2 regions of the Ruania alkalisoli genome follow, and region 2 is predicted to be linked to the other one. Evidence: riboswitches for the same ligand, from Rfam matches in the RefSeq annotation. Region 2 holds a riboswitch; the other holds the start of a gene.
The links. A riboswitch is a leader RNA that binds a small molecule or an ion and turns the genes downstream of it on or off. The one in region 2 is predicted to bind S-adenosylmethionine.
Positions count from the first base shown of each region.

Region 1: another riboswitch for S-adenosylmethionine. It lies ahead of IM660_RS02900 (DUF1737 domain-containing protein); the one in region 2 lies ahead of IM660_RS01750 (methylenetetrahydrofolate reductase).

Region 1 is NZ_CP063169.1:704,258-707,460, reverse strand. Features, by position in the region: gene upp (uracil phosphoribosyltransferase) at 1-88, shown strand, start outside; gene IM660_RS02910 (O-succinylhomoserine sulfhydrylase) at 162-1,385, opposite strand; gene IM660_RS02905 (rhodanese-like domain-containing protein) at 1,402-1,821, opposite strand; gene IM660_RS02900 (DUF1737 domain-containing protein) at 1,818-2,054, opposite strand; SAM riboswitch class I at 2,060-2,146, opposite strand; gene IM660_RS02895 (hypothetical protein) at 2,292-3,203, shown strand, end outside.
Region 2 is NZ_CP063169.1:393,177-396,379, reverse strand. Features, by position in the region: gene metE (5-methyltetrahydropteroyltriglutamate--homocysteine S-methyltransferase) at 1-200, opposite strand, end outside; gene IM660_RS01750 (methylenetetrahydrofolate reductase) at 367-1,275, opposite strand; SAM riboswitch class I at 1,343-1,445, opposite strand; gene IM660_RS01745 (enoyl-CoA hydratase/isomerase family protein) at 1,702-2,796, shown strand; gene IM660_RS01740 (cation:proton antiporter) at 2,752-3,203, opposite strand, start outside.

The DNA of each region.
Region 1 (3,203 bases), 310 kb from region 2:
CGCCGTCGACGATCACCTCAACGAGAAGGGCTACATCATCCCCGGACTCGGTGACGCAGGCGACCGGCTCTACGGCGTCGTCGACTGACACCCACCACCACAATCACACGTCGAATTGGCTGCTCGCACCGCCGCCACAGCCGCCAGATCGACGTGTGATTTCAGAGGGTGCGAAGCGCCCGGGTGAGATCGGCCTGCAGGTCCGCGACGTCCTCCAGGCCCACCGAGAGGCGCACGGTGGAGTCGGTGATCCCGACGGCGTAGCGCTTCTCCCGTGCGATCTTCGAGTGGGTCGTGGTGGCCGGGTGGGTGATGAGCGATTTCGCATCACCGAGGTTGTTGGAGATGTCCACCAGCTGCAGGGAGTCCAGGAACGCGAAGGTGCGCTCCTTGATCTGTTCCGGGGAGCCGTCGACGTCCAGGTCGATCGTCACCACCGTGCCCCCACCGGTCATCTGGGCTCGCGCCAGCTCAGCCTGCGGGTGGGAGTCCAGGAACGGGTAGCGCACCCCTCGCACTCCCTGCTGCGACTCCAGCCAGGTCGCCAGCTCCAGTGCTGCGGCGGTCTGCGCCCGTACCCGCACCGCCAGCGTCTCCAGGCCCTTGAGCAGCACCCAGGCGTTGAACGGGCTCAGGCTCGGACCGGTGTTGCGGATCATCTGCTTGACCGGGCCCTCGATGTAATCCCGGCTGCCGAGGATCGCCCCGCCGAGAACCCGGCCCTGGCCGTCGATGTGCTTGGTAGCCGAGTACACCACCACATCCACACCCAGCTCATGCGGCTTCTGCAGGATCGGCGTGGCGAAGACGTTGTCGAGAATGACCGTCGCACCGGCCCGATGCGCCAACTCGCAGACAGCGCGCACATCGACGATGTCCTGCATCGGGTTCGAGGGCGTCTCGAAGAGCACCACGTCGGCCGGGGTGGCGAGCGCCTCCTCCCATTCGGAGATCCGGTGGGCGTTGACGTAGTCGACCTGCACGCCCCACTTGCCGAGGATGTCGTCCAGCACCACGAAGGTGGAGCCGAAGAGCGCGTTGCCGGCCACGATCCGGCTACCCGAGGCGACCAGAGCAGCCAAGGAGGTGAACACCGCAGACATACCGGTCGCCGTCGAGAAGCACGCCTCGGAACCCTCGAGCAACCGCAGCCGCTCCTCGAAGGCCGAAACCGTGGGATTTCCGTAGCGGGAGTAGATGAACCGGTCGGCCTCACCCTTGAAGGCGGCCTCGGCGTCGGCGGCACGGTCGTAGGTGTAGCCCTGGGTGAGGAACAGCGGCTCGGAGGTCTCGCGGAACTCGGTGCGCTGCTGCCCGCCGCGCACGGCGAGCGTGGCCGGGCCGAGGCCGTCGGGCAGGCTGGACTGGGGACGCGGATCGCTCACTGGTCGACGAACCTATTCAGCTCTGCGTCCACGGCAGGCCGTCCGCGCGCCACCCGACCTGACCGCGGTGGCCCTCGGTGTCCGTCGGCCCCTCGAACCCGTCGCTGACGTTGTACGCGGGCCCGTACCCGGCCGCCGTGGCCGCCTCCGCGGCGGCGATCGAACGCTGCCCGCTGCGGCAGATGAACACCAGCGGCTTGCCGTCGCCGGCCTCGTACCCGGCCTGACGCAGCTGGTCGAGGAAGGCAGGGTTGCGCGAGCCGTTCGGGAAGGTGTTCCACTCGATCAGCAGGGTCGGGCGGTCGATCTCGTCGGTCCGGGGAACCCCGACGAAGGACCACTCGGCCTGGGTGCGCACGTCCACCAGGGCGGCGTCGGCGTGCTCGGCCAGGAACGCCCACGCGTCCTTCGGGTTCAGGTCACCTGCATAACTCATAGGGGCCGCACCTCCACGGTCGGGCTTTCGGGGTCAGAGGGCCACAGCACCGCCTGGGCCGCGATCACACGGGAGCCGTCGAAGGTCACCGATGGCGACCCGTGCAGCAGGTAACCCTCGGCGAGTGCCGCACTGACCCGCTCGCAGAAGGCGGCGTCGTCGGGGCCGGTGAGCAATCGGTAGCGGTGACCGGGTGGGCCCGCGGTGGCCGGGTGGGACAGTTGCTCGGACATGCACTCCTCCATCGGTTCTGGCGGTAGCACCTTCGTGGGCGAGGTTGCTGCAGCGTCGTCGAGCCAGATCTCTCAGCTGCTCTGGATGGTCTCGTGCATCGTAGGACCGCAGAGCCTGGGCTGTCATGTCACTGGTGGTCCCTGCCCACGCCTCGGACATCGCGGCTAGGCTGGAGCCGGGTGCAACACGAGCGGTTCGCGGGACATGATCGTGGTGAACCCGGAAAGTGGGGGCAGATGCGCAACCCGAAGCGTCTCGGAATCGGACTGACGATCGTGACCATCGCCGGTCTGGCCGCCTGCGGCACGGCTGAGCCGTCCGCGCCCGGTGCGCCGCCGGTCGACGACAGCATCATCGCGTGCGCAGACGTCACCACGCTGCGCGCGCCTGATGAGACCTACCGGGACGAGCCGGTGTACGTGGGCAACGATCAGCCGGTGGAGGACGTGCAGACCTGGGCGCAGCAACAGCCCGGGTACGCGGGGATCTGGATCGACCGGGAGCACAACGGCTGGGTGGCCGTGGCATTCACGCAGGACGTCGCCGAGCTCCGCGCGGAGATCGAGACCGAGTTCCCCGGCGAGGGAATCGCCGTCGTCGAGGCGCTGCACACCCAGGACCAGCTGGCCGAGCTCGCCGCGCGGGTGCAGGAGGAGACCCCCGAGGGTGTGATCGCCGGGATCGGCACGGCCCCCGACCGTGGCGTGGTCACGGTGGATCTGACGGTGCTCTCCGAGGAGAACCTGCAGGCCATGGATCAGTTCGCCGGGGAGCCGATCTGCGTCTCGGGACCTGAGGAGCAGGACGTCGTCGAGCCCGGGGAGCAGCCCACCGCCGGCGAGCAGTGGCGTCTGCTCGGGGAGGACTTGACCGGCGAGACCTTCCGCACCGGGGTGGCCACGACGGCCGACCAGTACGCGGACCTGTGGGAACGCGCCGGGGTCGCGGGAGCGCCCCCGGAGGTCGATCTGGAGACCGAGATCGTGGTGTGGTTCGGTGCCCTGTACGGCTCCAGCTGCCCGGTCCGGCTCGATGATGTCGTGGTCACCGGCCGGGTGCTGCACGCTGACATCGTGATCCCGGGCTCACCCCAAGCATGCACCGAGGATGCGAACCCGCACGCCTACGTGGTGGCGGTCGAGCGCGAG
Region 2 (3,203 bases):
GTCTGCGGGTCGAGGCCGAGGTCGGTCAGGTGGGTGCGGGTACGTTCCCGGAGCCCGGCGGCAGCGGTGGCGAGGTCGGTCTCGGTGGTGGTGCCGGACCAGAACGACTCGAGCGCCCGCTTGAGCTCGCGGCGCGGGCCGATGCGGGGGTAGCCGAGGATCGTGGCGGCGGGGAACGTGGGGTGGGTGGGCTGGGACATGGATCCTCCGGTGGGGTTGGCATCCCGGGGGCCGAACGCTGAGTTGCTCGGCATTCGAGGCTTGGAAGCCGAGCAACCCAGCGTTCGCCGCCGGGCGTGGGTGGGGTGTGATGGGTGTGACGGATCACCGATCAGCCGTGGAGCCGACCGGTCAGGGGGGTTTGTCTCAGCGCAGACCGGACTCGCGTAGCAGGTCGAGCACTGCTCGCGAGGAGTTGAAGGTGTAGAAGTGGATGCCCGGCGCACCGGTCTCCACGACCTCGTGCACGAGACGGACACTGGCGGCGAGACCGCGCTGGTAGGCCTCGTCCTTGTCGGCGGCTGAGTCCAGATGGTCGAGCAGGTCGGGTGGCACGGGCACACCGGTCAGCTCGACCATCCGGCGCAGCCGGTTCGGGTCGGTGAGCGGGAGCACACCGGGAACGATCGGGATATGCACCCCGGCGGCGCGGGCCTGGCGCACCAGCTCGGCGTAGTGGCGCGCGTCGTAGAAGAGCTGGGTGATCGCGAAGTCCGCCCCCGCGGCCTGCTTCTCGAGCAGCGCCGCGACGTCGTCCCGGGCGATCATGGGCGTGCCGTCGTCGGCGTAGGCGCCACCCGGATAGGTGGCCACGCTGATGCTGACCTCGTCTCCCTCGTCGCCGAGGTGCTCGCGAGCGGTCTGACGCAGCAGGTGGACCAGCTCGCTGGCGCGCGTCAGGCCCTGCGGGTGCGGCTGCCAGTCGGGCTCCCCAGCGGGCGGGTCGCCCCGGAGCGCGAGGAAGTCCCGTACCCCTGCTTCGAGCAGCGTGGCGACATACTCGGACAGGTCCTCGGCACTGGCCCCCACACACGTCAGGTGCGCGAGCGGCGTGACCGGGGTGTCGTCGAGAACGCGGCAGATCAATTCCCGGGACGTGGTCCTGGTGGAGCCCGAGGCACCGTAGGTGATCGAGAAGTAGTCCGGGATCTGGCTGGCGAGCGCGCCGATGGTGCGGCCGATCGTCTCCCGCCCGCGCGGGGTGCGCGGCGGGTAGAGCTCGAACGAGACACTGGGCGTGGCCCGCGGGCTGCGGTAAAGAGTGGCGGTGGTCATGTCCGGTCACCGCCGGTCGGGTATGGCGTGCGCGCCACGGAACGGAAACACTGTGCCTGCATCGATAACTCCATCGAACCTGGCTGTAGCACCCTTCCCCGCGGGAGGCTTCCGTTGAGGGGTTGCTGCGGCGTCGTCGAGCCAGGACTCTCAGCCGCTCTGGATGGTGTGCGTTTGATGCTACCGGTCTCGTTCTCCGTCTCCACCGCGTATCACCGACTGAGATCACGAGTCCATACGGGTCCGACCTCACAGGCGGGGAACCTCCGAAATTCAACGTCGATCTGGTCGTTGAGCCAACCCGGCGCAACCGCCAGATTGACGCGCAATTTCCGGCCCTCCGGAGTTCACACGTCGATACGGTGGTGATGCGGCCATCCGAACCGCCAGATCGACGTCGGATTCCGCGCGGGAAAGGAGCACGCCATGGCCACCAGCAACGCCGGCCCCGCGGAGCGCGACCTCACCTGGGCCCCGGCAGGCGAGCACGTACTGGTCGCCCGGCAGGGCGCTCTGGGCCGGATCCGGTTGAACCGGCCGCGAGCGATCAACGCGCTCACTCTCGAGATGGTGACGGCCATGACGGCGCAGCTGCGCCGCTGGGCCGCGGAAGGATCCGTGCAGGCTGTCGCGCTGGATGGTGCCGGGGAGCGCGGCCTGTGCGCCGGGGGTGACGTGCGCGCCATACACGACGGGCTGTTGGCCGGCCATCGGTACGGCGACACCGAGCGGGCAGCAGGCGTCGATCGGGCGGTGGAGTTCTGGCGCGCCGAGTACAAGCTGGATCAACTCATTGCCGAGGCCGAGCTCCCGGTGGTGGCGTTCATGGACGGTGTGACGATGGGCGGGGGAATCGGTCTCGCCGGGCATGCCTCGCTCCGCCTGGTCACGCCACGCACGCAAGTGGCCATGCCGGAGACGGGGATCGGGTTCTTCCCCGACGTCGGGGCGCTCTTCCCGCTGTCGCGGGCCCCTGGTGAGCTCGGCACCTACCTCGCCCTGACCGGGGTGAGCATCACGGGATCGGACGCGATCGCCGTCGGGCTGGCCGACGCGATGATCGAGACCGGCGCCTGGGAGGACCTGTGCGCGCACTGGGCCACGGGTGCGCCGCTGTCGGTGCTGATCGGACCGTCACGGCCAGAGCCTCATAGCGACCTGGCTGCTCAGCGACCGTGGATCGACGCCAGTTTCGAGGGCGAGGACGCGGCCACGATCGAATCCCGCCTGGACGCCCGGCAGGAGCCGGAGGCCCAGAGCGCCGCCGCCACCTTGCGTTCCCGCTGCCCGTTCTCCGTGGCCGTGGCCCTGGCAGCGATCAGGCGTGCTGCCCAGCTCCCGACCGTGGCGGACGTCCTGGCGCAGGATCTCCGGCTCGGGACGGCTTTCATGAACGGCGCCCCCGCCCAGGACTTCATCGAAGGGGTGCGAGCTGTGCTGGTGGATCGTGATCAGAGACCGCGGTGGCGGCACGACTCACTCGCGGCGGTGGACCGGAGCGAGGTGTTGGCCCTGTTCTGAGCCGCCGAGCGCACCGGCCACCAACGGCATCACCAACACGCTCACTGCCCCGGCCGCCACGAGTAAAGACGCCACGTCAGCCGGCATGGCCTCAGCGGAGACGGCCACCTGGGTGACTGCCACGATGATTGGCAGACTCGTCGCCGAGTAGAGACCCACCTGGGCCGCCTCACGAGTACCGAGGCGGTCTGCACCAACGAACCGCTCACCGAGGAACACCGGCAGCCCGCGCACCAGCAGCAACGCGACCACCAGGATCGCGAGCAGGCCCGGCGCTCCCGCGACCGCACCCGGATCGATCGCCATCCCCGAGGTCACGAAGAACACCGGGATCAGGAAGCCGTACCCGAAGCCCTCCAACTTGCGCTCCAGAGCCTCATCGCCACTGGGCAGCACCCGCCGCAGGA